3 regions of the Lysinibacillus sp. C5.1 genome follow, and region 2 is predicted to be linked to each of the others. Evidence: riboswitches for the same ligand, from Rfam matches in the RefSeq annotation. Region 2 holds a riboswitch; each other region holds the start of a gene.

The links. Region 2 has a riboswitch for thiamine pyrophosphate ahead of I5435_RS00985 (IS3 family transposase). Riboswitches for the same ligand answer to the same signal wherever they lie in the genome.
Region 1: another riboswitch for thiamine pyrophosphate. It lies ahead of I5435_RS11950 (ABC transporter substrate-binding protein); the one in region 2 lies ahead of I5435_RS00985 (IS3 family transposase).
Region 3: another riboswitch for thiamine pyrophosphate. It lies ahead of I5435_RS11345 (thiamine phosphate synthase); the one in region 2 lies ahead of I5435_RS00985 (IS3 family transposase).

What each region holds. Positions count from the first base shown of each region.
Region 1 covers NZ_CP066226.1:2,471,795-2,482,692, reverse strand. The annotation lists gene parE (DNA topoisomerase IV subunit B) at 467-2,443, shown strand; gene parC (DNA topoisomerase IV subunit A) at 2,440-4,872, shown strand; TPP riboswitch at 5,071-5,182, shown strand; gene I5435_RS11950 (ABC transporter substrate-binding protein) at 5,383-6,381, shown strand; gene I5435_RS11945 (thiamine-binding protein) at 6,382-6,675, shown strand; gene I5435_RS11940 (ABC transporter permease) at 6,684-7,445, shown strand; gene I5435_RS11935 (ABC transporter ATP-binding protein) at 7,420-8,169, shown strand; gene I5435_RS11930 (TatD family hydrolase) at 8,159-8,908, shown strand; gene I5435_RS11925 (hypothetical protein) at 8,932-9,120, opposite strand; gene I5435_RS11920 (solute symporter family protein) at 9,218-10,762, opposite strand; gene I5435_RS11915 (DUF485 domain-containing protein) at 10,759-10,898, opposite strand, start outside.
Region 2 covers NZ_CP066226.1:207,483-218,380, forward strand. The annotation lists gene I5435_RS00970 (hypothetical protein) at 1-543, opposite strand, end outside; gene I5435_RS00975 (methyl-accepting chemotaxis protein) at 794-2,899, shown strand; gene I5435_RS00980 (AEC family transporter) at 3,643-4,572, shown strand; TPP riboswitch at 4,655-4,769, shown strand; one part of gene I5435_RS00985 (IS3 family transposase) at 5,092-5,365, shown strand; one part of gene I5435_RS00985 (IS3 family transposase) at 5,365-6,242, shown strand; partial or broken gene thiC (phosphomethylpyrimidine synthase ThiC) at 6,294-7,988, shown strand; gene I5435_RS00995 (methyl-accepting chemotaxis protein) at 8,092-9,777, opposite strand; gene I5435_RS01000 (catalase) at 10,262-10,898, opposite strand, start outside.
Region 3 covers NZ_CP066226.1:2,341,255-2,352,152, reverse strand. The annotation lists gene I5435_RS11390 (ABC transporter permease) at 1-1,574, opposite strand, end outside; gene I5435_RS11385 (ABC transporter ATP-binding protein) at 1,567-2,247, opposite strand; gene I5435_RS11380 (sensor histidine kinase) at 2,360-3,205, opposite strand; gene I5435_RS11375 (response regulator transcription factor) at 3,206-3,883, opposite strand; gene I5435_RS11370 (hypothetical protein) at 4,314-4,550, opposite strand; gene I5435_RS11365 (MoeB/ThiF family adenylyltransferase) at 4,547-5,566, opposite strand; gene I5435_RS11360 (thiazole synthase) at 5,559-6,329, opposite strand; gene thiS (sulfur carrier protein ThiS) at 6,331-6,525, opposite strand; partial or broken gene I5435_RS11350 (FAD-dependent oxidoreductase) at 6,515-7,307, opposite strand; gene I5435_RS11345 (thiamine phosphate synthase) at 7,264-7,884, opposite strand; TPP riboswitch at 8,017-8,115, opposite strand; TPP riboswitch at 8,342-8,450, opposite strand; gene I5435_RS11340 (hypothetical protein) at 8,792-9,202, opposite strand; gene I5435_RS11335 (HEAT repeat domain-containing protein) at 9,722-10,150, opposite strand; gene I5435_RS11330 (ABC-F family ATP-binding cassette domain-containing protein) at 10,870-10,898, shown strand, end outside.

The DNA of each region.
Region 1 (10,898 bases), 2.3 Mb from region 2:
TCGGAACTAGTATTGTATTAATACCTAAGTGCTTTCTTAAAATATAGGTAAAATGGCAATTTTGTCAATCATACATTCCTTTGGTAGAATAGAAGTCTATCTTTAATTTCTCTTGTGAAGCTATTAAAAATCATCACTCAACAGAAAACGCCTACCGATGATGTTTTGGTAGGCTGTAATGTTAAGTAATTAGAAGGCGTTCAATGCTCGCTTTAGTGAAGATAGCGCCTCTACAGTTGTCGTGGATTTTTGTTTGGTCGTACAAGGCAGTAAGCTTAAAATAAGTGCCGTCATTCATGACAGCAGCCTGCCCTTGATTGGCCTCTAAACAAAGTTCATAGAAGCAATTACGTTGTAGCGTAATTAAAAAAATATATATCTGTCACTAGCTATTGACAGGAAATGCTATTATTATTAGGATGAGAACGTAATCAGAACATGCGTTTGTTTTTTGGAGGGGAATCTTTTGGCGAATAAACAGTCACCTAGCGTCTATAATGATGACGCAATTCAAGTATTAGAAGGATTAGAAGCGGTACGAAAGCGACCCGGCATGTATATCGGTTCCACAGATGGCAGAGGACTTCATCACCTTGTATATGAAATCGTAGATAATGCGGTGGATGAAGCACTTGCTGGCTTTGGTTCTCATATCATTGTCACAATTCATAAAGATCAAAGTTTAAGCGTTCGCGATTTTGGACGTGGAATGCCAACAGGTATGCATAAAATGGGCAAACCTACCCCTGAAATTATTTTCACAGTCTTACATGCAGGTGGTAAATTTGGACAAGGCGGCTATAAAACGAGTGGCGGCTTACACGGTGTTGGCTCATCCGTTGTTAATGCCTTATCGACATTTTTAGAAGTGACGATTCATCGCGATGGCAAAAAATATAAACAGCGTTTTGAAAACGGTGGACATCCTGTGACGACTTTAGAAGAAATCGGACAGACAAAGCAAACAGGCACACTTGTACATTTCCTGCCAGATGACACGATCTTTTCCGTCACAAAATTTAATTATGATACACTGGCAGAACGTTTACGTGAGTCTGCATTTTTATTAAAAGGATTAAAAATTGAGTTAATTGATCAACGCGAGGAAGGCAAAGGTGATGTTTTCTTTTACGAAAACGGCATTGAAGCTTTCGTTGCGTATTTGAATGAGGAAAAAGATGTTCTTCATCCTGTCAAATATGTAGAGGGTGAGCAAGACGATATCGAAGTTGAATTTGCCTTCCAATTCAACGATGGTTATTCAGAAACAATCTTATCGTTTGTAAACAACGTCCGTACACGTGATGGTGGTACGCATGAAACCGGTGCAAAAGCTGCCTTGACAAGAGTTTTCAATGAATATGCACGGAAAATAGGATTACTAAAAGATAAAGATAAAAATCTTGAAGGGACAGATATTCGCGAAGGTTTAGCAGCAATTGTTTCTGTCCGTATTCCTGAACATTTACTACAATTTGAGGGGCAAACGAAAGGAAAGCTCGGTACAAGTGAAGCGCGTTCGGTAGTCGATAGTGTTGTCTCTGAACAAGTTTTATATGTGCTAGAAGAAAATGCGGAATTGTCTGCATCGCTTGTGCGAAAAGCGATTCGTGCGCAACAAGTACGTGAAGCGGCGCGAAAAGCACGCGAAGATGCTCGTAACGGGAAGAAAAGTAAAAAAGGAAGTACGATTCTTTCAGGAAAGCTAACACCTGCACAATCTCGCAATGCTGCGAAAAACGAATTATATTTAGTCGAAGGTGATTCTGCTGGCGGTTCAGCGAAACAAGGGCGAGATCGTACGTTTCAGGCGATTTTACCGTTGCGCGGTAAAGTCATTAATACCGAAAAAGCGAAGCTCCAAGATATTATGAAAAACGAGGAGATTTCCACAATTATTCATGCTATTGGTGCAGGAGTTGGAGCGGATTTCTCAGTAGAAGATTCAGCCTACGATAAAGTTGTCATTATGACCGATGCTGATACGGATGGCGCACATATTCAGGTGCTCCTATTAACATTCTTCTATCGTTATATGCGCCCATTAATTGAGGCTGGTAAAGTATTTATTGCGTTACCACCACTTTATAAAGTATCAAAGGGTGTAGGGAAAAAAGAGGTCATTGAATATGCTTGGACCGAAAATGATTTACAAAAAGCCATTAAAAAAGTGGGGAAAGGCTATATCCTACAACGTTATAAAGGACTTGGTGAGATGAATGCTGACCAACTGTGGGATACAACGATGAACCCTGAGACACGGACGTTAATTCGTGTCACGATTGAAGATGGGGCACGTGCTGAGCGTCGCGTGACAACGTTAATGGGCGATAAGGTAGAGCCGCGCCGTAAATGGATCGAAGCAAATGTTAACTTCGGCATGGAGGATGATTCGAATATTTTAGACAATGAATTCATCCAACAAGAGGAGGACCAAGCATGAGTAGTACGGAAAAGTTTCAAGATTTACCATTAGAAGAAGTAATGGGAGACCGTTTTGGTCGTTATAGTAAGTATATTATTCAAGACCGAGCGTTGCCAGATGCGCGCGACGGTCTTAAACCTGTACAGCGACGTATTTTATTTGCGATGTATACAGAAGGCAATACGAACGATAAACCGTTCCGTAAGTCTGCCAAAACGGTCGGGAATGTAATCGGTAACTATCATCCACACGGTGATAGTTCGGTATATGAAGCGATGGTGCGAATGAGTCAAGATTGGAAAGCGCGCCATATGCTGATTGAAATGCACGGAAATAATGGTTCTGTTGATGGAGATCCACCTGCTGCGATGCGTTATACAGAAGCAAGATTGTCAGCAATTGCAGCTGAAATGTTACGTGATATCGGTAAAAAGACAGTGGAGTTTGTACCGAATTTTGATGATCAGGATATGGAGCCAACAGTATTGCCTGCTCGCTTCCCGAATTTGCTTGTCAACGGGTCGACAGGAATATCTGCTGGTTATGCCACAGATATTCCCCCACATGCACTTGATGAGGTGTTAGATGCCGTTTTAATGCGTTTAGATCAACCGAATTCGACTGTCGATGAGCTAATGACGGTGATTAAAGGCCCTGACTTCCCAACAGGAGGGATTATTCAAGGTGTCGATGGTATTAAAAAGGCATATGAAACTGGACGCGGTAAAATTATTGTTCGAGCTCAAGCAGCCATTGAACCATTAAAAGGTGGGAAAGAGCAAATCGTTATTACAGAGTTACCTTATGATGTGAATAAGGCAAATCTTGTAAAGAAAATTGATGAACAACGCGTCGATAAACGCCTGGAAGGCATTGCAGAAATTCGAGATGAATCAGACCGTACTGGTTTACGCGTCGTGATTGAGTTAAAAAAAGACGTGCCAGCACAGGGCATTTTAAATTACTTATTTAAAACTACTGATTTGCAAGTAGCCTATAACTTTAATATGATTGCGATCCATAATCGTCGTCCAACGATGATGACATTGCCACTGCTACTTGATGCGTACATAGCCCATCAAAAAGAAGTGGTGACAAACCGCTCCATTTATGATTTACAAAAGGCAAAAGACCGTTCTCATATTGTTGATGGCTTGATTAAAGCACTGTCGATTTTAGATGAAGTAATTGCAACAATTCGTTCATCGAATGATAAGCGCGACGCAAAAACAAATTTACAGGTGAAATTTGACTTTACTGAAGTGCAATCGGAGGCGATTGTGAGCTTACAATTATACCGTTTAACGAATACGGATATTACAGAGCTACGTCGTGAACAAGATGAGTTAAATGCACTGATTGCGAAACTAGAAGGTATTTTGCATAGCGGGGCGAAACTTGTACGTGTCATTAAACAAGAATTACTCGACATTAAAAAACGTTTTTCTGAACCACGCCGTTCGAAAATCGAACAAGAGATTGAAGAAATTAAAATTACGTTAGACGTGCTTGTTCCAAGTGAGGATGTTGTGGTCACAGTGACGAAGGATGGCTATATTAAGCGTACATCCACACGTTCGCATGCAGCATCTAATGGACAAGATTTTGCCATGAAAGACTCCGATTATTTACTGTATGAGGCAACGTTAAATACCCAGCATCATCTGTTGTTGTTCACAAATCGTGGGAATTATATTTATCAGCCTGTACATGAATTGCCGGATATTCGTTGGAAAGATCTTGGTCAGCATATCTCAAGTATTGTGCCAACAGGGGAAGATGAAACAATTATTGCAGTCTATGGTTTTGATTCCTTTGACCAGCCAAACACCTATATTTTAACCGCTACAAAGGAAGGGCAAATTAAGCGCTCGCCACTGCCAGATTATGCAGTAACTCGTTATTCGAAGCCTATTAAGACGATGAATGTCAAATCAGGCGATGAAATGATCATGGCCGATATTGTTTCAGACGAGGCAGAGCTGTTATTGATTACTGATACAGCCTACGCTATCCGCTTCCCAATTGAAGAACTTCCTGTCACAGGTGTTAAAACGGGTGGCGTGAAAGGTATCACGTTAAAAGATGGGGAAGTACTTGTTGGTGTAACAATATTAAAGCCGTCTGATACAGAGTATGTCGTGATTGTTACCCAACGAGGTGCTGTGAAGAAGATGAATGTCGCTGAAGTCGATATGGCAAGTAGAGCAAAACGTGGTTTAAAAGTGTTAACCGAATTAAAAGCCAATCCACATCGTATAGTTGCGGTAGTAAAAGCAAGTGATAAGGAGCAAGTCATTGTTGAAACAGAAAAAGGCGTAAAAGAAATCATTGATGTCAAAGGTTTAACGCGCGCAGATCGCCATTCGAATGGCTCCTTTAAAATAGATATCGCTACAGACGGTACCATTTCTCATGTAATGAAAATGAAAAAAGAAGAGGAATAATTTATTATGCCCATGTTCTTATACAGAACTGGGCTTTTTTCATCTAGCAAAATGCTTTGGAAAACGAATTACTAATTAGAAAGAAGTTTGCTCGCTTATGATAGGCATCGACAGCAAGGCTGATTTTAAAGGTTTAAAAATACGAGCTTGTCATTTGAAGATAGATAGGGGTATAATAATCAACGAAAAGTTCATAAGTTAAGAATGTAGGGGGGCTGGAAGTTGCCAGCTGAGATTGCGTCCGTTCAGATGCTGACCCTTTGAACCTGATTTGGCTCGTACCAGCGTAGGGAACATCTATTCAAAAATATTCGTACACTATTTTTTGATACCGTTTGCAAACGCCTGGGATAATTCCTAGGCGTTTTTTGTTTAAGGATGAAGAATTCCCTTAAGCAGTTAGAAAACAATGAGCATCGTCTGCAAACGGATTAAAAACAGCATACGCTTTTCTTCTGGTGAAACATTCAATCATGAACACTTTCAAATTACTTGCTAGGAGGATATAGCATGAAAAAATGGTTAATCATTATGGTTGCTGCACTAATTACATTAGTTGGATGTAGCGCAAAAGAAGACAAAAAAGAGGAAGCCAGTTCAGAAAAAAAAATATCAGTTGTACTGGACTGGACACCTAATACGAATCATACGGGACTTTATGTGGCGCAAAAGCTTGGCTATTTTAAAGAGCAAGGCTTAGACGTAGAGATTATTTTACCAGGTGATGCAGGTGCTGATCAGCTTGTGGCGTCTGGGAAATCAGAGTTTGGCGTAAGCATCCAAGAAGGCATTACGCAAGCTCGTGTACAAGGTGTACCACTTGTATCGATTGCTGCAATTATTCAACATAATACTTCAGGTTTTGCATCACTTGCTTCAAAAGGCATTACATCACCAAAAGATTACGAAGGAAAAACCTATGGTGGCTGGGGTGCTCCAGTGGAACAAGCTGTTTTACAGTCACTGATGCAAACAGAAAATGCTGATATAAACAAATTAGATATCGTCAATGCGGGAGATATCGACTTTTTCACAATGATGCAAAAGGATATTGATTTTGCGTGGATTTATTATGCTTGGACAGGTATTGAGGCAGAACTTCGTGGGGAAAAGTTAAATATGCAGTATTTAACCGACTATAGTGAGCAGCTTGATTATTACACACCTGTATTGGCAACGAATGAAAAAATGATAAAGGATAATCCTGATGTCGTAAAGGCATTTGTCGCAGCTACTGCTAAAGGCTATGAATATGCGATAGCGCATCCGAGTGAAGCGGCTGATATTTTACTTGAAGCGGTACCTGATTTGGATAAAGAGCTTGTGCATAAAAGTCAGGAATGGTTAGCGGGTAAATATCAAGATGATGCGGCGCAATGGGGAGAACAAAAGTTAGCAGTTTGGGAAAACTATGCGGACTGGATGACACAGAATAACGTTTTAGAAGGCGACTTTAATGCACAACAAGCATTTACAAACGACTTCTTACCAAAGAAAGGAGCAAAATAAATGGCGAATTCATTAATTAGTGTACAAATCATACCTAAAACAGAAAAATATGAGGATGTGATCCCATTTGTAGATGCGGCAATAGCTGTAATCGATGCTTCCGGTGTGCACTATGAGGTGCATCCACTGGAAACAACAATGGAGGGTGAATTATCCACTTTGTTACAAATTATTGAAGAGATGAATAAAAAGATGATTGACTTAGGCGCTATCAATGTTATTACACAAGTGAAAATTTTATATCAGCCAGCTGGTATTACAATGGGAACATTAACGGAGAAATATCGAGGGTGAAACAGGTAATGCTGAAAGGAAGGTCGATTATTTTTATCGCCTTCCTCTTATTCATATGGGAACTTATTATACGTGTAGCTGATATCCCGCATTGGCTATTGCCAGCGCCAAGTGCCATTATGATTGAAGGTATTGAATCGTATTCAACGTTTATTCCCCATGTTTGGGCCACGATTCAGCTAGCATTATTAGGGCTTGCTATTGGTGTGATGTGTGGCTTAAGCGTTGCGGTATTTTTACATCGCTCATCAACCATTAGAGCGTTTGTTTATCCGATTCTTATTGTGTCTCAAAATGTGCCAGTGCTCGTTTTAGCGCCATTATTAATTATTTGGTTTGGCTTTGGCCTGTTACCCAAGCTGATTATTATTTGTCTCGTTTGCTTCTTTCCAATCGTTATCGCGGCGATGGATGGGTTTCGCCAAACCTCTCCTGAGCTCAAACATTATTTTGCAATGATTGGTGCTACGAAGGGGCAAACATTTTGGAAATTAGAATGGCCTTATGCGTATCCATCTATCTTTTCCGGTATTAAGATTGCGGCGACCTATAGTGTGATGGGAGCGGTCATTGCTGAATGGCTTGGTGCAAAAAAGGGAATTGGTGTTTATATGACGCTCGCACAATCATCGTTTCGAACGGATCGCGTCTTTGTAGCGATATTTGCGATTGTCTTATTAAGTTTATTGTTATTTAGTGTGATTCGTTTTGTAGAAAAGCTTGTTGTAAAGGGGAGGGGCGCACATGCTGAACATTCAAGACATATCTAAGTCCTTTGGCTCGCTTGAAGTAGTGTATAATTTATCCTTTACCGTACAGGAAGGTGAATTTGTGGCAATCATTGGTCCTTCAGGTAGCGGAAAAAGCACACTCTTTCAATTGATAGGAGGAATAACGCCTGTCGATCGCGGAGCTATTTTGTTAAATGGAGACAATATTCAACGAAAAACAGGTAGCATTGGCTATATGCCCCAACAACCTTGCTTATTACCGTGGCGGACGATTTTAGAAAATGTCATGATTGTTGAAGAATTGCAGCGTCGTCCGAATAAAGAGCTTGCCAAAGCGTGGCTAGAAAAGGTTGGTCTTGCTTCGTTTGAAAATGCTTATCCGCATGCATTATCAGGAGGCATGCAGCAACGTGTATCATTTTTGCGTGCTATCGTCAGTGGAAAACCGATACTATGCTTAGATGAACCTTTTTCAGCGCTCGATGAGTTTACAAGATTAGAAATGCAGGCATGGTTGTTATCTATTTGGGAGGAGCATAAAAAATCTATCCTATTCGTGACACATAGTATTGAAGAAGCGCTATTTTTAGCGGATCGTATTATTGTATTAACGAAACGTCCAGCGACGGTTAAGGAAGAAATCATTGTGCCGTTTGCACGACCACGTTCCGAGGAAATTCGTCATTCCACTCAATTTACACAGTTAAAACAACAACTTTTTCAGTATTTAAAGGAAGAAAAGGACGATGCATATGTTGATTGATGCACATATTCATTTAGATCAGTATCAAGAAGAAGAATTACCTTTGCTACTTGATGAGGCGCAAACGGTTATAGCGGTCAGTACGGACTTACAATCTTGTGAGAAAACGCTGAAGTTATCGAGAGCCTATGCGAAGGTCAAGGCAGCATATGGTTTTCATCCTGAACAGTCGTTGCCTAATGATAAGGAGAAAGAAGCTTTATTTAATTGGATACGACTGCACGCAAGTGAGATGATTGCTGTTGGAGAGGTTGGTTTACCTTATTATCGAAAACAGACGCATGTATTGGATGAGCGCCCTTATATAGCGTTATTAGAACAATTTATTTTGTTAGCGCAAGAACTTCACAAACCGATAGTGTTACATGCTGTTTATGAGGATGCACTAATCACTTGTGATTTACTTGAGAAACATGGTGTAAAGAAAGCTCATTTTCATTGGTTCAAGGGAAGTGATGAGGCAATTGTGCGCATGATACATAATGGTTATTATATTTCCATTACGCCTGATTGTGGTTATGAAGCGGAAATACAAGATTTGATTACAAAGTATCCATTGGAACTGATGATGGTGGAAACGGATGGACCTTGGCCATTTGAAGGACCTTTTGACAAGGCTCGAACATCGCCGTCTATGATGGCTAAAAGTATTGAAGTCATTGCAATGCTTAAAGGTATAACAACGCAAGAAGCGGCCAATACTTTGACACGAAACACAAAATTATTTTACGATTTATAAAGACACGACAAAAACAGCCACATTTAGAGCGAGTAATCGTCTCCGTGTGGCTGTTTCCTATGTTTTGTTCTATTGTGTTCTAATGTAGCATGCTTCGTTTTTGTCACGCGCTCATGCGTACTAAAAGGGGCAGTTTGACGTTTTTTTTCAACATCCTTACCTTGCGTCCGTTTTAAATGCATACGTTTCTTTTTAGCTTTGGATAGTGCCATGCTAATCCCTCCATTTCACACTACCAATATATTACCGAAAAGAGGGAGAAAAGTAAAACCCCGTAAGCATAAAGTTTACGGGGTTTTAGTGATAGTATTAGTGAGATACGTCTTGAACTGAAATACCAGTGTTTGCTTTTACATCAACTTCACGATATTTCGCATCATCAGATTCTTTAGAAAGTAACGTTCCGATGAAACCACCTAGGAAACCAAGTGGTACAGAAATTATTGCAGGATTCGTTAACATTATTAACGGATTACCTACGAAGATTGCTTTACCTTCAACTGGATTCCAAACGTTTGGAGATACAGCTACAAGTATTAAAGCAGAAATTAAACCTGTTAACATCGCTGTTACTGCACCAGCCGTATTAAAGCGTTTCCAATAAATTGTGTAAATAATTACTGGTAAGTTTGCTGAACCAGCAATACAGAATGCTAGTGATACTAAGAACGCAACGTTTAATGTTTGTGCACCAAGTGCAAGAAGGATTGATACTATAGAGATTGTAATAGAACCGATACGAGCAGCAAGTACTTGCTCTTTTTCTGTAATCTTACCTTTTTTAATAATTTGACCATAAATATCATGTGATAGGGCAGATGCACCTGAAAGTACAAGACCTGCTACTACCGCTAAGATTGTTGCGAATGCTACTGCACAAACGAATGAGAACAGAATGTCGCCACCAAGTGCTTCTGCAAGAAGTGGAGCAGCCATGTTACCAGCCGCGTTTGCAGCGATAATGTCTTCTTTACCAACGAATGCAGCAGCACCGAAGCCTAAGAAGATTGTTAATACATAGAATAGACCTACAATCCAAGTAGCCCAAATAACTGAAGAACGAGCTGTTTTTGCATCTTTTACTGTGAAGAAACGCATTAAGATATGTGGAAGACCTGCAGTACCTAATACAAGGGCAATTAAAACAGAAATTGTATCAATACCGTTTGTATACTTAAGTCCAGGGTTTAAGTATGCCGCACCGCTGTCAGTAGCAGTAGACATTTCTGTAAACATTGTTGAAATACTGAAGCCAAACTCTTTTAATACTAAGAACGAAATAATGACAGTACCTAACATTAATAGACAAGCTTTAATAATTTGTACCCAAGAAGTTGCAGTCATACCACCGAATAAAACATAAGTAGTCATCATAACACCAACGATTAATACTGCAACCCAATAGTCAATTCCTAAAAGTAATTGAATAAGTGCGCCTGCACCAACTAGTTGTGCAATCATGTAGAATAATACAATTGTAATGGTACTTAGAGCTGCTGTACCACGAACTTTAGAATTATTAAAACGTGCTGTAATCATGTCCGCTAATGTAAATTTACCAAGGTTACGTAATGGCTCAGCTACGATATATAGCACCACTAAGTAAGCTACTAAATAACCAATAGAGAAGAAGAATCCATCAAATCCGAATAATGCAACGGCACCAGCGATCCCTAAGAAAGAAGCTGCTGATAAGTAGTCACCAGCAATAGCTAGTCCATTTTGCCAGCCTGTTAAACCACCGCCTGCAGTGTAGAAATCACTTGCAGAAGAAGTACGTTTAGATGCCCACCATGTAATAACTAATGTAAGACCAACAATTGCTACGAAGAAAAATATTGCGATAAAGCTCATAGGCGGCCACCTCCGTTTTCATATTCAGCTATAATTGCTTTTGCTTCTTTGTCATAGCTATTTGCTTTCGCAACATATAGATGACATAAACTCCAAGTCATGATGAATAATCCTGCTGCGTAAATCCATACCCAAG
Region 2 (10,898 bases):
AAGTCGAGAAGCGTTTAACAATTGAATTTTATTAACAACTTTATCAACAGAAGTATTCGGTGTAATTGTTGACGTCAGTATTTTTTGGGTTGCTTCACTTACAAAGGTTTTTTGCGCAGCATTTAACCTATTGTACCAATCTCTCGTTTCAATTACATTTTGATAATAGTTAACAGAAGTAGAGTCAACGGAAGCTAATTTTTCTTCTATTTGTGCAGCTAGTCGACGATAACTTACTCTTGTTTGTTGATGATTGGATAGTGTCCCATAATTCGTTACATATTGCTTTTCAGTTTCTGTTAACGCATTGTACGCCTTTAGTGCAGCTTCTAAGTATGGCTGAAACGAGAAGGATGTATCATTAATATTGGAAATCAACTGGATAACGTTGTTAACGTTAGCATTATAGTAATTATTATATATGTAAGCAGTCTTGGCATGTGCCGAATGATCAGCAGCTGAGGCAGACGTTATAGGTGTTGAATAGATAAGTGAAGGTACTGCTACTAGTGCAAGCAAGGCTAGGTTTCTTTTGTGTTTCATATGGGCAAACCTCCTATATTTTATACTTAATTTTATCATAGCTTAAGGATTTTATATGCATATTTTAGCTGAATAGGTAAAAAGGTCCGATGTTTTCTTTAACTCAATACGTCTTATTTACGACAAATAGGATTGTAAACAGACTTTATTAATTGAAAACTTTACGTTGCTTGGTAAATTCAGTGAAACTTTTATTGTTATACTACCAATGATACATTATGATTATTTTATAAAAATGGAGGTGTTTGTAATGAAAAAATCCAAAAGTATTGCATTAAAGCTCACTTCTTTAATTTTAGGTGTATTTTTAGTATTATTTGTTGCTTATACATTGGTAACTAGCGCTACTCTGCATACTCAAAGTGTTGATGATTCAGAGAAGGCAACGCTGCAAAATGCGGAGTTATCTGCTGCAAAAATGAGCGAACGGTTTAAAAAAGCTAATGATACATTACAAACAACAAAACGTATTGTTGAAGCAATGGAAAAAAATGATGCGCTTTCGACAGAAAGTGTAATGGATATACTGAATACGAATTTAACGAATAATGATGATTTACTTGGTGTAGGGGCCGTTATAGAAAATGGTGCGGTAAAAGTTGGACCAACTACTGATACGGCATTAATTGATGTAAAAAATCGCTTTATCCCTTACCTAACTAAAGATGGCAACCAAATCAACACAGACCCTATAGAAGGAATTGACGATCCGAAAGCGGAAGATGCTTGGTATCGGATTCCAAAAGGAGAAGGGCGTGCTGTATTAACAGAGCCATATGATTATAATGTGAACGGTAAAACTATCTCGATGACGACTATTGCTGTGCCACTGTATAACGCATCAGGTACATATTTTGGCGTATTAACAGCCGACTTATCTATCGACTTTTTAAAGGAATTAGCTGACTCTATACAGCCTGATGGTGGTTATGCAGGCATTATTACAGATCAAGGCATGTTAACGGTCAATAGTATTAACGAAAAGTTAGATGGGACAAATATGCAGGATGCGGTTGATTGGACAAGTATTAGACAATCTATGGATGAAGGAAAACCGGACAGTCTATATGTAGACTCGAAGCAGCTTGGGGAAAAATCATTTAATGCTTTTGCTCCCATGATGTTAGAAAATATCGATGAAGTATGGTCAGTGCAATTAGTTTTACCTAATTCTAAAATATTAGAAACGTATAATAAAATCCTTGTCTTCACGATTGTATCAGCAATTATTATGGTAATTTTAATGGCCGCTGCTAGTGCAATGTTTATATATAAGCAGTTGAAGCCTTTAAAGGTTTTACGTACATCGATTGAAACAGCAGCAGAAGGCGATTTAACGAAAAAGATAGATGATAAATTTATAAAATCCGATGAAATTGGTGCTGTTGCATTAGCTTATAATAATATGCTGGATAAGACGAATGATGCCATACATACGGTATTAAATTCTTCAACATTGCTCAATCAATCATCCGACCATGTTCATGAAGCCTTTAATGAAATTGTAGCATCAAGTCAGGAAGTATCTGTCGCAATTAACGAAATAGCGCAAGGTGCATCAAAACAATCAGAGGATACAGAAGAAACGAATTATCGAATGATTGACTTATCTGACCAAATTGACGCCATTACAAGGTTGTCAAAGCAAATGGACGAGCTGTCAATCAAAACACAAACTTCTACAGAGCAGGGCATGAAAGAAGTGGAAAGTTTACGTGACCGAAATGCGGAAACGAATGAAATGAATGGACGTATCCAACGTCAAATGGAATCTTTGTCTAGCAATATTAACAATATCAATCAAATTATTGCATCTATTCAAGGAATAACAGAGCAAACGAATCTATTAGCACTGAATGCAAGTATAGAAGCTGCTCGAGCGGGAGAACACGGCAAAGGCTTTGCAGTAGTAGCAGAGGAAGTGCGTAAACTGGCAGAGCAGTCTAAAAACGAAACAGAAGTCATTAAACAAACGGTCTCTAGCATTCTAGCAGATTCAAAGCAAACGGTATCCGTTATTGCTTCCAATGCAAGCTTAATGCAAGCGCAAAATGAATCGGTACAAAATACAGAGTTAGCTTTTAAGGATAATAACGAGCTATCTCAATCAATTGCAACAGCAATTAATGAACTATTGTCAGAGCTTTCACAAATGTTGGAGCAAAAGGACCAAGCCATTACGGCGATTCAAAGTATTTCTGCCGTTTCAGAGGAAACTGCTGCTTCTGCAGAACAGGTGAGTGCATCAGCCGCAGACCAACAGGCAGAAATGGAAAAGGTCGCAGAATCTATCAACAACATGAACCAAATTTCTAAAGAACTCCAAGAGGTCGTGAATCGATTTAAACTTGCTTAATAAAGCGAGATGGAAATACCCGCGGAGTAGAGTGATTTACCCGCGGAGCAGGGAGATTTCCCCGCGAAGCAGGGTGATACCCATGAAGCAAAGGGGTTTACCCGCGAAGCAAGGAGGTTTACCCGCGGAGCAGGGCGATTTATCCGCGAAATAGGGAGGTTTACCCGCGAAACAGGGTGATATCCGCGGAGCAAAGGGGTTTACCCGCGAAGCAGAGAGGTTTATCCGCGAAACAAGGTGAAATACCCGCGAAGCAGGGTGATACCCATGAAGCAAAGGGGTTTACCCGCGAAGCAAAGAGGTTTACCCGCGAAGCAGGGAGGTTTACCCGCGGAGCAGAGAGATTTACTCGCGGAACAAGGTGAAATACCCGCGGAGCAGGGTGATATCCGCGGAGCAAAGTGGTTTACCCGCGGAGCAAGATGAAATACCCGCGGAGCAGGGTGATATCCGCGGAGCAAAGTGGTTTACCCGCGAAATAGAGTGAAATATCCGCGGAACAGGGAGATTTACCCGCGAAACAGGGTGATATCCGCGGAGCAAGGTGATTTACCCGCGAAGCAAGGTGATACCCGTGGAGCAAAGAGATTTACCCGCGAAGCAAAGCAAAAACCTACTAACATAAAAAGGAGCTGTCCTAGCAAGGGGCAGTTCTTTTTTATGTAAACTTATACTAGCGGGGGAGCATTGACCCATGTCGTGAACAGTTTTACTATAGAAAGAGATGAAAGGGGGTCACCTCCATGATGTATCTCGGTATGATTTTCTTTAAAATAGTTGCCCCTATTTTAGTGTTGCTTGTACTTGGTGCATTTTTACAAAAGAAATTTTCTTTTAATTTAAAAGCATTATCTCAGCTCATTACGTATTGTTTTATGCCAGCTGCGGTATTTGTGAATTTATATGAAACAAGTGTGGAGTTATCAGTGCTGGGGGAAGTGGCATTATTTATTGTGCTCTTTATCGGCAGTCAAATGGTGCTTAGTCATTTTTTAGCGAAGGGGCTTGGTCTAGCGAAAACAGAGACGGCAGTGTTTAAAAATAGTGTTGTCCTTATTAACTCCGGCAACTATGGTATTCCAGTTGCACAAATGATTTTCGCAACGCAGCCCATTGGGGTGGCAATCCAAGTGATTCTCGTTATTTTTCAAAATATGACGACCTATACATATGGTTTATATAATTTAATCTCTTCGACTAAATCAGGGATGGCGATCATAAAGGACTTCCTGAAAATGCCCATTATTCATGCCCTTATAATAGGGGTGGCAATGAATTTCTTTAATATTGGCATTCCACAATTTATCCGTATTCCTATTGACCATGTAGCTGATGGCTTTATTGCCGTAGCGCTTATTACACTGGGTGCACAACTATCACAGCTTGAAATCAAGTCCATGTTCAATAAAACGGTGTTTGTTAGCTGCATTACACGTCTAGTAGTAGGCCCAGCCGTTGCATTGCTTATTATTTTTGTCCTCGGTTTAGATGGTGTTGTCGCTCAGTCACTCTTCATTGCAAGTGCATTTCCGACCTCACGCAATAGCTCTAGCTTGGCATTAGAATATGATGTTGAGTCGGCAACTGCTGCGCAAACGGTTCTTTTTTCCACGATTGTTAGCTGTCTAACAGTAACAATTGTCATTTATCTAGCAGAACTGCTATTTACGTAATTACTCGAGGATAATAGCAAGATAAATCTAATTATAACTTCCATCTATTAGAAAAATCTGTTACACTATCATCAAACTTAATAGCTATAACTAGGGGAGTCCGATGAGTCGGGCTGAGAGGGAAACGCATAGAGGTTTCTTGACCCTTTGGACCTGATCTGGCTCATACCAGCGTGGGAAAGTTAATGAACATCGCACTCCTAGAATTTTTTGCGATAAATAAACCTTACATGTACAGCCGGATCCAATATTTTTGGATTCGGCTTTTTTATTTGTAATGCTACCTATTGGCGTGAGCTAGATTCGGTCCTTTTTGAAAATTTATGGAAAAGGGAGCGGAATAGTATATGACAACAGTTAGCGAAAAGAACATTACCATTATGACAAGTTTTGACGGAAGTAAAAAAGTATATGTAGAAGGAAGGAACTGACCCCAATAGGTATAGACAAATAAAAAAAGCATCTTCGATTGAAATTCGGGTATAGATACTTAAATTTCAATGTGGAGGTGTTTTTTCTATGGGAACAAGAGTGAGTTATCCCTATGAAGTAAAAATGAAAGCGATTAAGATGCGATTAGCAGGTGTACCTGTCAAACAGATTCTATTGGAATTAAATATACGCCATAAAACACAGGTCGAAACATGGGTGCGTTGGTATAGAAATGGTGAAGTCAATCGTTTGAAACAACCTGTAGGCAAACAATATATCTTTAATAAGGGTCCTGAACCGGACAATGAACAAACGAAATTAGCATTGGAAAACCGTTATTTAAAGCAACAAATTGAGGTGCTAAAAAAGTACGCAGAGTTGGAGAGGAAGTGGTTGGAGAAGTAGCTGTACAGTTAGTTGCGTCACTAAGAAGCATGATGTCTGTAAAGGACATTTGTAAACACTTTGGGATTGCACGATCTACCTACTATCGTTGGAAACAGGCATCAACCGATGCAAGGTCTCGTCAAGCAATAGAGAGACGTATCGGTGAACTCTGTCGAGCAAATAAATTTCGCTATGGCTACAGAAAAATTACAGCACTTTTACGTCAAGAAATGTGCGTCAATCATAAAGTGGTTCAACGTATCATGCAAAAATATGGTTGGCAATGTCGCGTGAAAGTGAAAAAACGGAAACGAACAGGACAACCTTATGCAATCGCAGCAAATTTATTAAATCGCGATTTTGAAGCCACCGCACCGTTACAGAAGCTCGTAACTGATATTACTTACTTGCCATTTGGTCAAAAACAGTTGTATCTTTCAAGTATTCAAGATTTATATAATGGTGAAATTATTGCCTATTCGATTGGAGACTGCCAAGATACTGATTTTGTGCTGGATACATTAGCTCAACTTCATCATTTGCCCGAAGGGTGTACGTTGCACAGTGACCAAGGGGCGGTATACACATCGTATGATTATCAACAGGCCGTAAAAGCAAAAGGCATTACCATGAGCATGTCCCGTAAAGGTACGCCCGCTGATAATGCCCCAATCGAATCGTTTCATTCTGTGTTAAAGTCTGAAACATTCTACTTAGACAATTTGAACAGTACTACGACGGCCATCGTAGAACAAACTGTCAAAGACTATATAAACTATTATAACAATAACCGAATTCAAACGAAACTAAACAACCAGTCGCCGGTTCAATACCGACAACTGGTTGAGTAATGCTTTTTTGATTATTGTCTTATATATCGGGGTCAGTCCCGAACACGCCCAGATATTTTAGTACCGATGCGTGAAATTCAGCTAAGCCCAACAACGGGTAGTTTTGGAGAAGAAGATAATGCACCAGTACGTGTTTATGATACGAGCGGTCCTTATACGGATCCAACTTACAAAGTGGATATTACAAAAGGTTTACCTGCATTGCGTAGTGCGTGGATAAAAGAGCGTGGAGATGTAGAGGAGTACGAAGGGCGGACGATTAAACCAGAGGATAATGGCTTCCGCAAAGCAGACGACCCTCGTATGAAGGAAAACGTTTTTCCGGAGCTTTCCCGAAAACCATTACGTGCAAAAAAAGGTCGCAACGTGACACAACTGCATTATGCAAGACAAGGGATTATTACCCCGGAAATGGAATTTGTAGCGATTCGTGAACATGTTGAACCAGAATTTGTACGTGCAGAAATTGCTGCAGGACGTGCCATTATGCCATCCAATATTAATCATCCAGAGGCAGAGCCGATGATTATTGGCCGAAACTTTCATGTCAAAATTAATGCCAATATTGGTAATTCGGCTGTTTCTTCCTCTATAGCAGAGGAAGTTGAAAAAATGACATGGGCTACACGATGGGGCGCAGATAATATAATGGACCTATCTACTGGCAAGCATATTCATACAACCCGCGAATGGATTATTCGTAATGCAGCTGTACCTGTAGGAACTGTGCCAATTTATCAGGCACTCGAAAAGGTCAATGGTGTAGCCGAGGATTTAACATGGGAAGTGTATCGTGATACGTTGATCGAGCAAGCTGAACAAGGGGTGGATTACTTTACGATTCATGCAGGCGTATTGCTTCGTTACGTACCACTCACAGCTAATCGCGTAACGGGCATTGTGTCGCGTGGTGGTTCGATTATGGCGCAATGGTGCCTATTCCATCACCAAGAAAACTTCTTATATACTCATTTTGAAGAAATTTGTGAAATTATGAAAACGTATGATGTTGCTTTTTCATTAGGGGATGGTTTACGCCCAGGTTCAATTGCTGATGCCAATGATGAGGCACAGTTTGCGGAGCTTGATACGTTAGGAGAGTTAACGCAAATTGCATGGAAGCACGATGTACAAGTAATGGTAGAGGGACCTGGGCACGTACCGATGCATCTCATTAAAGAAAATATGGACAAACAATTGGAAGTTTGCAAAGAAGCACCTTTTTACACATTGGGGCCTCTTACAACGGATATCGCGCCAGGTTATGACCATATTACATCTGCCATTGGCGCAGCGATGATTGGCTGGTTTGGCACAGCGATGCTATGTTATGTGACACCGAAGGAACATTTAGGCTTACCAAATCGAGAAGATGTTCGTGTAGGGGTCATTACCTATAAAATTGCGGCACACGCGGCTGACTTAGCGAAAGGGCACCCTGGGGCACAACAAAGAGATGATGCGCTATCCAAAGCGCGATTTGAGTTCCGCTGGCGCGATCAGTTTAACTTATCATTAGACCCAGAACGAGCAGTAGAATACCACGATGAAACATTACCCGCAGAGGGAGCAAAAACAGCCCATTTCTGCTCAATGTGTGGCCCTAAGTTTTGCAGTATGAGAATTTCTCAAGATATTCGTAACTATGCTAAAGAAAAAGATTTAAATACGACAGAAGCTATCCATCAAGGAATGAAGGAAAAGGCTCAAGAGTTTAAAAAAGCTGGTAGCCGATTGTATCAGTAACAAAAGAAATCACCGATAAACCGCGGACAACATCCGATTCACCATAGTAGCAAAAAGTGTTAGATTGACTGCAATCAATCTAACACTTTTTTGTCTTAGCTTTTTAGACTTTAAATTTATTTATATGTGCTTGAAGGGTGGTAGCCCCGTCGTTTAAAGATTGTGCAACAGCATTCATTTCTTGGATGGTGGATGTTTGTTCTTCAATTGCGCTTGAAATCGTTTCGGATTGTTCTGCCACGTTTTTTGCTACCGCAGACATTTCATTGACAGATGCAGCAACCTCTTCAGTACTTGCAGAAATTTGTTGAGTAGAAGCAGAAACGTCTTCTATTTCGGATGCCATATCTTCAATTGCGCCCATAATGCCATTAAATGCGTTTTGCGCATGTTGAATGTAAGAAACGCCTTCATCAATATTTTGTACTGTAACGCTCACCGCTTTTTCGACTTCCAATGTATTTTGCTGAATATCATTAATTAAGTTAATGATTTGGTTGGCTGATATTTTGGATTCCTCCGCTAATTTACGTACTTCATCTGCCACGACAGCAAATCCTTGCCCATGTTCGCCAGCCCGCACTGCTTCGATGGCAGCATTCAAAGCTAGTAGGTTGGTCTGATCGGTAATTTCAGTAATGACTTTCGTTATATTTTCAATCTCAGTCGATTGCGTACTTAACTGTTTAATAAGCGCATTTGTCTTATCTGAAGATTGTTGAATAACCATCATTTGATTTTCGGTCTTTTGCAACATCTTTTCACCATTAGTCGCAACGCTTTGTGTATCAAGCGCTTTCGAATGAAGCATCTGTGTGGCTTCAGCGATGCGCTGGACTCCACGTGCAGTTTCGTCCATGGCCATAGCGGTTTCTTGCCCTGTCATGACAGCCTGACTACCGCCTCGAGCCATTAATTCTACGCGTTTAGCAACGTCATTTGAAGAAGAAGTAACGTCGTCAGTGCTTGCGGCTAATTCTCCTGCACTTGTAGTAGTATGTTCTACATTGATCGCTATATTGTCAATGAGAGAGCGCAAATTTGCTTTCATTACATTAAATGAATCGGCTAACTTTCGAATCTCATCTTTTGTCTTTACTTTCACATCCTCTTGACGTAAATCACCGGTAGCAATGTTATTTGCTGCCTTAGCTAGGCGATTGACAGGCTTTGTAATAATCCTTGTCATAATGAAGGCGATGAGAAAGGCTAAACTTGTGGAAAAGGCAGCGAGAATTAAGATAATCGATGAGCTTATAGTTTCCACTTTTGACGACTCAGCACGTGCTAACTGTACTTGTCTTTCCTCATAAAATGCAATTTCATGTGCGGCTTGTTGGATTGCAGCAGCAGCAGGGCGTGCTTTTGTTCGAAGAATGTCAATGGCAGGTTGTAAATTATCGGGACTGTATGTATTAATAATCTCCAGTGCTGCTTTTTCAAAAATCGCCTGATTGGCTTTAATAACTTCCATTTGCTTTTGTGTCGTTTCTGAAGTGAATAAGCTATCTAGCTCTTCCACCTTGTCTTGAATCAACTTTTCTTGGTCCTCGAGGTTTTTAATGGTTGCTTCATTGGGTTCGAGAATATATGAACGAAGATAGTTGCTCTGCATTGAAGAAGCAATGACAATTTTATCGACTTGAATCAGCTTATAAACACGGTTTTCAAATAAGTCTTTATTTAAATTATTAATGTGATTCAGTTGGTAGTAAGCGATTGAGGAAATAGTTAGTAATAAAAGAATGATTGTACTAAATCCAATATATAGTTTCATTCGAATCGACATCTTTTTTCCTCCATTCCAGTTTTGTAATAGTTGTCACGTATCAATGCCTAAAAAATTTTAGCGACATTAGGAATAAGAACAGTACAAAGTTGTGGAATTTTCATATAAATGGTATACAAGAACACCTATATGACGATGACAGATATACATAGTAAAAGGAAACAATAAAAAATGAATTCCACTGCATATTACTTTTTCAGTGAGTGGGGGAGTTACCTTTAAGTCAGTTGAGGCAGCTTACGCCAATCTACTGAATAGTAAACGGTAAAGATAGTCTAAGTGACAGATGCGAAAGCTTTAGAACGAAGGAAGATTGAAATATGTACGATAGTCTTCCAATGTAGCTACTTGTTATAAAGCTTATTGGGACTAGCAAAATAACGAAGTAAAAATGACAAAAGGCATCGAGAAATGCGCATTCTCGCTACCTTTTGTCTACTTGCCAATGACTGCAAGTATTATTGGATATCAATATAGGGGAATATTAGATGTTTGCTACTTGTTTTACTTCTTTTTTTACATACGGATTTGAAAGATCCATACCTTCTAATGATAGACCCATTGCTTTCGCTACACCCTCACCATATGCAGGGTCAGCTAAATAGCAGTGTAAGATGTGGCGACGTTTGATGAATTCTTCAACTGAAGCCATATCATTTGCTGTATTTTCGAATAAGCGTTGTTGCTCTTCCGCAGATAACAGACGGAATAATTTACCTGGTTGTTCGAAGTAGTTATTGTCATCTTCTCGGAAGTCGTGGATATCAGCATGACCATCAATACGTAATGGTGGCTCTTTATAGTCTAGATTGTGCTCCCATTCACCATAGCTGTTTGGTTCATAGCTTAATGTAGAACCGAGATTGCCATCAAAACGCATAGCGCCATCGCGGTGGAATGAACGGAATGGGCATTTTGGTGCGTTTACAGGCAGACTGTGGTGGTTTACGCCTAAGCGATAGCGAGCTGCATCTGCGTATGCAAAAATACGAGCTTGTAACATTTTGTCTGGAGAGTAGCTGATACCAGGCACAATGTTAGATGGTGCAAACGATGATTGTTCTACTTCTGCAAAGTAGTTATCAGGGTTTTTATTTAACTCGAATTCGCCAACTGGAATT
Region 3 (10,898 bases), 2.1 Mb from region 2:
ATATCGACAAAGCGCGGCCCTGTTGGCACTTCATATTCTGTAAAATAGATGTTATTGATGCTTTCGATGCCTTCTTGTAAGGACAGCTCAGAGAAAAAGCCTTCGCTTAACGTATCTTGGTTGCTATAGTTGAGATTGACGTTAAAGTTAGACACGTCTCCCACTGCAAAATCGTTCATGATAGAACGGCTTAAATATTCATCCATATCAAAGCTATTTGCAATCGAATAGGTAGCATTTAAAATCACAAGCCCTAAAGAAAGTGAGATGGAGACAAGCACGACCTTCTTTTTATTGCGAGCAAGATTTGAATAGGCCATCGTCCACAAATTTACTTTAGTCCCTTTCTTTATCTTCCGTTTACTCCCTGCACTGTTATCTGTAACACGAAGCGCTTCAATCGGACTTACTTTTGCCGCAATTTTTGACGGCTTTGAAACACTGACAAAAACAGTGACTGCTGAAAAAATACTAGACAAAATAAAGATAAGTGGATGAGCTGATATTTTAATGACATCGGTGTTCATAATAGACAAGACAATCGGAACTAGCATCATTCCCACAAGATATCCAACTAGCAACCCAATTGGCAAACCGATGAAACAGAGCCACATCGCCTGTCTACGTATCAATTTACGAATTTGCTTTGGAGTTGTACCAATTGTTTTAATCAGACCATAGTACCGTACATCATTTGCCACACTAATTGTAAATACATTAGCAATCATTAAATAACCACTAAAAGCAATCATTAAAATGGCACCAACAGTCGCAACGATGGTACTTATGTCTAGAGATTCACCGTTTCCGGTATAAGCCCAGTTGACGCCATAATCAATGTCGTCCAGACTGAACCCACTGTCTACAATCACTTTTTGCAGCTTGCTTTCAATACGAAAACTGTTCTTGAAATTGACATCAGCGTTGATAAGACCTACATCATAGCCCTGCTTACTTGGTTTGTAATTGGCAAGTTGCTTCTCCACATAGCTTTTGTTCACCCATGCTTGACTTGCCTGCATAACCTTATCACCTGTCCAATAACCTACCAGTGTAAAGGTTTTGCTTATTTTTTCCCCTGCTAAAGAATAGTCTAAGGTAACCTTCTGACCTAGCTTCGCAGAAACACCAAGTTGCTTTAAAACGAGTGTGTCTGTGGCAATTTCATCATCATTTTGTGGAAGTTTTCCTGTTGTCGGCATAGAAAACATACCCTTTGCATTGTTTTCACCGCTAGTGTATCGAATTTCAGTAGGGTGTTTGGCTAGCTCCTTATTTTCACCCACGCCCAAAACTACAGAGAAAGAAATATCTTTAATATCAGGATGCGTTTTCAGCGCGTCATATTGCGCTTTTGACAGATATTTAAAGCTACCATGTGCACTGCCGCCCACCTGTCGCATAGTACTTTCCTCAATCGATGCAACAAGGCTTGTAGCTACTGTAAATAGCCCCGAAAACATGACCGAAGTCAAAATAATTGCAACGATAGCAAATAAGTTTCTCATTCTACTTGCTTTGAACGAACTTTTTGCAAGCAAATGAATGGTTCTTTTACTATTTACTTTAAGCATGGATACCACCATCTACAATCTGTCCGTCTTCTATACGGACAATTCTGTCTGCAAGCTGTGCGATTTCCTCATCATGGGTAATCATGACAATCGTTTGCTTGAATTGTCTACTTGTTACTTTAAATAAAGACAGAACATCTTGACTGGTCTTAGTATCCAAGTTTCCCGTTGGCTCATCGGCTAAAATAATGGCAGGCTTTGATGCCAAAGCTCTAGCAATAGCAACGCGCTGCTGCTGCCCTCCAGATAAATTATTGGGCATATTTTGAAGTTTACGCTCAAGACCAAGCGTGTGAATAATGGCATCCACATATGCTTTATCAGGCGTATTGCCATCTAAGCCAATAGGAAGAACAATGTTTTCATAGACATTTAAAGTAGGGACAAGATTATAATTTTGAAAAACGAAGCCTATTTTTCGGCGGCGGAAAATCGTAAGTTCTTCATCCTTTAACTTAAAAAGTTCTTGACCATCCACAATCACCCTTCCGCTAGTCGGGCGATCAAGACCACCAAGCATATGAAGCAATGTGGATTTGCCGCTACCGGAAGTACCTACAATCGAAACAAACTCACCGTTCTCCACTTTCATACTGACGCCATCCAATGCATGAACGGCAGTATCCCCTTTCCCGTAAATTTTCATTAAATCCTTCGTTTCAAGTATAATCATTTAAATTTCCTCCAAAAAAATATGTCTTCCATCTCTGCAATTCATATTATAAACTTCGAATCTTTCGAGAATCTTTCTGAAGCAAAATCAAATCTAACAGTGCTGAAAGAATTCAATTTTTTATTGGAAGAAACACCGAGAAAACAGAGCCAACTCCCAACCTAGACTTGACCTTTATATATCCGCCTTGGGCTGTAATGATTTCTCTCGCAAGGTAAAGACCAAGGCCGACGCCTTCTTTGTCGGTTACCTCCTGTGAACGATAAAAACGAGAAAAAATCTTTGCCGTTTCATCCTCTGAAATACCGAGTCCTGTATCGGCCACATCAATCCTGCAAAAAAGCTGATACGGAGTGACAGATAACTGGACACTTCCGCCACTTGGTGTATATTTAATGGCATTATCTACAATGTTGTATAGTGCCTCCACTGTCCATTTTGGATCAAAGACTGCCTCTACATCCCTACTATCTACCGTTAAAGCAATGTTTTTTCCTATAGCTTTCGGTGTAGCCTGCTCTATAACCGTTTCAAGCATGTTCGCTACGTTGTTGTTTGTAGGGGTAACTGTAATAATTCCCGTTTCAAGCCGAGATGCTTTTACAAGAGAAGAAATAAGAAAGTTTAATTTTTCTGCCTGCTGCGTTAAAGCTGCCACACAGTTTTGATCATAGTCAGACAGCTCACTTTCCGCTAAAAGTTGAGTATAGAGCAGAATATTAGCAAGAGGCGTTTTCGTTTGATGAGATATATCGGAAATCAGTTGATTGATTTGTGATTTTTCGTCAGCTAACTGTATTTTTGTGGCACTGTTTGCTGTAAGGTAGTGGGATAATTTAGTTTCCAGCGCAGACAGCTTGCTTTCATCAAATCCATTTTCAATTGGTCTTCCCTCTATCGCATTATCAATCATTTTGTTTAATCGATCAATGACCTTATTTGCTTTAAAAAACGCCATTTATTTCACCGCCCATAAATAACCTATACCATACACTGTTTTTATATATACGGGTTTTGTAGGGTTATCCTCAAGCTTGTCCCGTAATCTCTTTAGCGTAACAGACAAAGCATTTTCGTCCACATAATGTGCGCCATCGCTCCAAATACGTTCAACCAATACGCTGCGTTCTAAAGTAACGCCTTTGTTGGCTGTTAAAATTTTTAGCAGTTTTTGCTCGGTTTTACTCAGCTCAACTACCTTTCCGTTTTTAAAATATTCCATGCGGTCAAAGTCAAAAACAAAGTGATCTTGTTTAAATTGATTTCCTTTTGTGACCACTTGTTTTCTGAGCTGCGTATTTACTCTTGCACGCAACACGGCAAGGCTAAATGGTTTAGTAATGTAATCATCTGCTCCCATTTCAAGTCCTGCTACAATGTCTGTTTCCATATCGTTTGCTGTGAGCATGATTACAGGTATAGTACTGTTTCTTTTCACTTCGCACAGCAAGTCTAGTCCGTTCCCATCAGGCAAATTAATGTCCAATATCAACAAATCAAAGTTAGTATTAGATAACTGCATTTTTGCCGATTGAATACTGTGAAATGGCAGAACATCCATTTCACTCCCTTGCAAAGCAAGAGCAATACCATTTGACAATGCCTTGTCATCTTCAACAATCATAATTTTATACAAATACTCACCTTCCTTCAGAGCGAAGTTATGGAATTTCGCTCCTCGAGCATTAAATTGCGCTCTACCACTTCAAAAATATTTTATCGGGTAGTACATATAAAAGTTTACCATGTTTGTATCTTCTCTCGCTTGCTGGATTATTATCCTTAGCAATACTGCTGATATGATTGAAAGAGTAGATGGATATGCTTTATTAGCATTTGTTCAATTGACCTGTCTCCCTCGCTAGCAGTTCGAGATTATTAGGTTGAAAAAGTCGAAAACGTTGAAATACAAAATGTGTTGATTGTACATAAAAAAACCTCCTCTAAGTTTTCATTTTTATACTAACTTAAAAGAGGTATTAAAAATAATTTAAACTAGCTTAAATACACGGCTAAGGTCGCCGTCTTTCATCTTTTATCGACAATATTGTTGCTTGTTCGTTTTTTCAATAGCCCTTCATCCCAATATTATCTCTGACGATGACTTCCCCAATAGATATGCTATCATGTGATACTTCATCGCCTAACTCATCAACAATTTTCACGTTCGTACCAATTATTGCATTATCTACTTTTGCTTTTAAACGATAGTTTTCTTGGTCAGATAAATCTTGAAAATGATGTCCATTACATGAAATCTTACTTGCCCTCGGAAATATGGAACATTTTATACCTATCCTCATCCAAAATATTGATGATAGATTTTCTTCGCTTCTACAATATCATTCGTTCCATGAATCAATACACGTCCATCCCGAAAAAGAATAATCTGATTTTGATTAACTTGAAAATGAATTAAAAATGGATTTGACTTCAAATGTTGAACATGTGGAGCCAGGTTCTTTTCAAACTCAATAATATTAACTAACTTTGTTTTTGCAGGACGAATTTGAACCGTATTACGACCGCATAGTACTGCAACCTTGGTGATTGATTCTTTCGTTAAATATGGATAGGTTGGGTTTAATCCACAAGTCAAACATGTAGACTTTTTTAAACTTTTTACATTGATCTTTGTTTGCTCGTTTTTCCACAAATCAAATGCCAATAATTCTTTTCGGATTGCTTCCCAATCTTCCACTAAGATTTTCAATGCTTCTACCATTTGATGTGACACAACTTGCGTAACTGTAGGCGCAATAATTCCTACAGTATCACAAGTTGTCCCTCCGAATAAAGGAATGATTTCCATCAAACAGTGTAGGCAAGGTGTTTCATGCGGCAAAATGGTATATGTAATACCATAGCTACCTACACATGCTCCGTAAATCCATGGAATTTCATACTTGACTGCAAAATCATTTAGTAAGAAACGTGTTTCAAAATTATCTGTTGCATCGATGATTAGATCTACATCTTGAAACGCAAAAAGTTCAGATGACGAAATGTCTAGAACAAACGCTTCAATCAGCACATCACGATTAATTTTCTCTAATCTTTGTTTTGCAGCAACAGCTTTTGGCAAATGTTGAAACACATCTTCTTCACTGTATAGTTGTTGGCGTTGTAAATTTGACCAATCTACATAATCTCGGTCCACTATGGATAACTTACCTATTCCAGCACGTACAAGTATTTCGGCATTGCTACTACCTAATGCTCCTGCTCCAACAATAAGTACGTGTTTTTGTTGAATTTTTTTTTGGCCAACTTGTCCTATAAATGAAAATAGTTCCTGTCTTGAATAGCGATTAATCAATAATACTCATCCCCTGTGAAGGACTACTAGCTTGAGCCCGCTCTTTTTTCTCTATACTTCCTGCTTCAAAACCTAGTCTACCTGCATGAATTGCTAGTTTCATAGCTTCTGCCATCTGCACTGGATTCTTCGCACCAGAAACTGCTGAATTTAGCAAGACTGCATCCGCACCTAGTTCAAGAGCAAGTGCTGCATCAGACGGAGTACCTATCCCTGCGTCTACAATAACAGGTACTGTCGCTTGTTCAATGATAACTTGTAAATTATATGGATTTAAAATTCCTTGTCCTGAACCAATTGGCGACGCACCTGGCATAATGGCATGAACCCCCAGTTCTTGTAATTTCCGAGTAAGAACGACATCATCTGAAGTATACGGTAGTACAATAAACCCTTTTGCTAAAAGCATTTCACATGCACGATATGTTTCTAATGGATCAGGCAATAATGTATCATCACACCCGATTATTTCAACTTTCACCATATCGCATAACCCAGATGCTTTTGCTAGTTTAGCAATACGTACTGCTTCCTCAGCTGTTTTCGCACCAGCAGTATTTGGTAATAATCGATAGTTTGATAAATCTATTTTATCTAGCAAATTAGGCTGGGATGGTTCAAAAATATTCATACGACGCACAGCAAATGTTAAAATTTCAGCTTCTGATGCTTCTATTGCTCCTTTTTGAATATCAAAATCTGAAAATTTCCCTGTTCCTAGTAATAATCTTGAAGTAAATGTATATGGTCCAATTTGATACATGTTAACCCCCTCCGACAAATGTAACAATCTCAATAGAATCAGTAGACTTAACCACTGTCGAATAATTTTCTTTTTTCAAAATTACGCCGTTTTGTTCGACAACAACTATTTTTTCCTGAAGCCCTAAGTGAATCAATAAGCTCTCAATTGTTTTCACATGGTCTGGAACTTCCATCTTATTTCCATTAATAATCATAGTGTTTCACCATTAATTCTGACATATATTCTCCTACGAATGGGCTTAGCAATATGCTATAACGATAATGTCCTGTTGATACAAATTGCCCTTGAATTGTCGAATGTACTTCCATATAACGTCTGCCTCCATTTCGTAATCCTGCCCATGTTCGGTCCCAACTCGCATCTTGTAGGGCTGAAACAATAGAAAATGCCTTTTGTAATATGTCTACAATACTCATTGCTTTAACATTTCTTGATATAAATTTGGCTCTATCGTTGCACCAGTGACGTATTTACTATAACGTTTTGATACAATATAAAATCGTTTTAAAAATATAGGAGCATTAAGTAATGGGCGATTACTTTTTAAGGAAATCACTTCCATTTGGTTCAAAATTTCTTAATTCTTCTGAAAAAAGCAACAATGCTGCTTCTCCAGCTGATACTTGCCAAAAGCGAATTTGTTGAATACGTTCAAATTCTTCTTCTTAATTTGCAATCCTGTATATTCCTTTCACTTCGTACCCTATATCAATACCTGTTTTTGCACGGATTTTTTCGGCTACTTTTGGAAATAATGTTCGACTTTTTCTTACCATTTCATACAAAGGATCGTCATCCCATTGTGCTGAACCCCTAGTAATCCAGCAGCTACATGTGAAGCACCCTCTGCAATTACCTTTTTCTCAAGAATTGCTACGTGAAAACGCGTTCAGCAAGTCAATGTGCGATTGTACTACCGATGATGATCATACTATCGAAACTTTTCGTCTTCCCACTCCTTAAGTTGAAGAGCATATTCTTTTACCTTTTCAATAGGGTCATTTGCCTGCCAAATTCCTGACATCACTGCAATTCCTGAAACTCCTGACGCACATACTTCTTTTGTATTTTGCGGAGTGATTCCACCGATAGCAATCACAGGAATAGATACATTGCTTACAAGCTGTTGTAATAATTTTGTTCCACGACAAGCGATTCCTTTCTTACTTTCTGTATCAAAAATATGTCCATAGAGTAACCAATTGGCCTTTGTATTTGTAGCCTCTTCAAGAGAGTGAATAGATGCACCAATTTTAAGATTTGAGAACTTCTCACTTGCGATAGCTACAGGAATACTACGATAACCTATTTGCACATGAGAAACATCCGCAGCAAGTGCAACATCGATTCGATCATTAATCACAATCTTTTGTAATGGAAAGCCTGCATATTTTAATTTTCTTATACAATCAAAGAGTTCAGAAGCAGTGCAACTTGGCTCACGAATATGCAAATAGCTTATATAGGGTTCAAACTTAGTTACAAAATGGACCACTTCATGTAGTGAATGCTGGCCATCTGTAATGATATGGAGCGCTATTTTTTTATTCATTTCTTAAATCATCCTATTCTTTCATATCTAAAATAGAAATTAAGTTGTTGTTCACTTCCTTTCATTATAATTCCATACAAAAAGCCACCCCTCAAGCATAGAGAAGTGGCTATAAATCTTGTACATTGAAGTACAAAAAGTAAGCCACTTCCCTTCGCTAGTATGATCTAGATCAGGTTCAAAGAGTTGAGTTTCCTCTCTCAGCACATCCGTGCACCCCTAGTGGTCTTTTCAATATTCAATTAAAATGTTATAGCAAATAAAGTGCAACTTCCATCAAGCGGGACTTCTTCATCCCCACTTGATGGTTAGTCGAACCAATCGGCTTTTACAGGCAGTTATCCCCCATCTTTCTTCTTCGCTTCTCTCAATCTTTAGATGAGGGTTATACAGCCCATTAATGAAAGATAAAAAAGCCCTTGCTTCCACAATAAGGAAACAAGGACTTGTATAATAGACAATATCCTATCTGCTTCCCTACGCCAGCATAATCTAGATCAGGTAAAAGGATCATGAGCTTACGGCTCTACTCTCAGCTGGCAACACCAGCTCTCCTAGCAATTATTGTATTAAATTACAAATTAAAGTATAGCACTACCGATTTAATTGTTCAATAATGTATTATTAGAATAAAATCAAATCTTTATAGTACAAAAGCTGAACTCATTAAAACACAGAGTTCAGCTTTAAATTCATAGAAATCTATTTTTAAGAAAAGATGTAAGTTTAATTATGGATTTAGTTGCAACAGTGCGCTATGCAAATCATGTCATTGTTTAGCTACTTCTTCCGCTTCTAAATTTGTTATTAGTCCTGCATGGTTATATGAGATTTTTATAAAAAAGTTTGAACATTTTCAAGCTATGTTGTTCAACAATCGTGCCATTTTGGGATATTTGAAAATTGATTAACCTTCAACAAGCCCATAGTATTTATAAAGCTTACCTTCTGATTCAACGAGTAAAATTGGTCCTCCAATTTCTTCTTTTTCTTTAACCGAAAAGATTTTTGCACCAACAGGTAATTTGTTCGACATTTCGTCTTCAAAGTTGGTATCTGTATCGTTTTTTGTTTTTATTTGTCCTACCTGCTCGTCTTTTGTTAAAGTTAGTTCTTCAACCCAATCAATTCCAGTTTTATAAATCACTCCATTGAATTGAAATATATCGGCTTCAGGATCTAATTTTAAAATCTCTCCCGCACTAGAATTTTCAGTTGTATAAACTTCTACTTTGGCTTTATCCGCTGAATTAGAACATCCAACAGCAGTTAATAAAACGAAAATAACCAAACCCCAGAGTAATCTTGACACTTTCACATTATCCCTCCTTAGATTTTTAGACGGATAAAGGTTAATTAAGTTACCTATTTATTCCGTTAACTGGTCTGTTTGTTAAACAAAAAAACCCGGCCGATCAACACAAGATTTTAATCAAACTTTATTATAAATGATTCATAAATGCATTAACTATAAGGATTGTTCCTACCCTTGTTAATGCTTTTTTCAGTTGTTATGTAAACGATTATTACGAGTTTTGGAACAGAGGTTGATAGACAGGATTGTTCTTGTTCCGCAATCGGGCCATTTTCTTGAGTAACAAAATTTAAAGAAAATCGTTATGGAGCTAAGAAATTGTGCAGATTTACACTTTAAATAAAGGAGCAGGTTAGTTTAATAAGTTGTTTGTTTTATAATTAAATAAGAAAGATAGATAATCAATAAAAGAAGTAATTCAATTTAATATTAGTTTCGATGAACCGCAGCGTAAGATAAGAAAAAGCCATTCCCTCCACAATCGGAGAGAATGACTTGCTTTCATAAGTCGTAAAACTATTGTTACAATTTTGCCCAACGTTCCTCTAACCAGTTCATAAATTCTGCACCTTTGTCGCCTTCATACGCATCAAAGACATCTAAACGCATACGTTTTAGTTTATCCGCAAAATCTGCCACTGTATGGTCCTTTGGCAAGCTCTTTTTAACCCGTAGGAAAATTTTGTCTGTTCCTTTGATAATATCAAAACGTGCAGGTGATGGTTTCTCTACGTCCTCGCCAAGCGCCACAAGTGCTTCATAGGCTGCTAATTGGACCTTGTTGACAGTATCATGTTCCATACGATTTTTTAATATATCTATGATTTTGTCATGTTGATAAGCCGATAATATTTCGACTGCGGCTAAACGCTCTCGCCAGCTAGACGTATAATTGGCCTGTTTTTTTAATGTTTCATACTGCTCAGGTAATGCTGTTTCAAATTGTTTCAAGTGAGTGCACCTCTTTTTTTCACTAGAGGAAAAATGAATTCTTCTTCTGCTTTTCTTATTATACATTGTCTTGGTGAAAATAGCGATGAATCGCTGGTAAACACACATATATATATATAATGGAAACTAACTATATTAAGGTGAACCGTATAATAATTATGTACTATTCTTTATAGATTTGCCTTTCTTTTTAAACGAACGAAGGCTTTAGTTTAAGAAGAAATATGGTTATGATTTTCCACAATCGTGCGCTTTTCTAGAGTAACGAGAATTTCTCAATTTTAATGCGAGAAACGGTGCTTTTTTATATTTACTTATAGGGCAAATTGCCAAATAACTAACTTTATCAATAATTATCACCAATTTTGGTTTAATTAAGTGTATCAAGTTACAATCTGTGATACCCTGCATTACAATTCATTTAAAACAGAGATAACGTTTGTTGTTCCAATTCCTCAGTTAATAGGTAAAATCTCCTTTTCTGCTTAAACTTCACTTCACAAAATTACTTTGCATGGTTTACGACATACTCATTGCACAATCTTATTAAATCGAGGTATGAATGTATATTTATTTAGTAACAGTTTAGAAGTAGTTGGGGCAGCAACAGGGCTAATCACTAAATCAATGAACGATAAACGTTGCTGTCATAATGTTTATAGACTATGGAACATATTTCATGATATACTAGAGCCATTGTGAAAAAAGGAGGAACTTGCATGATTCAAGTAAGTAATGTAGGTCTTCG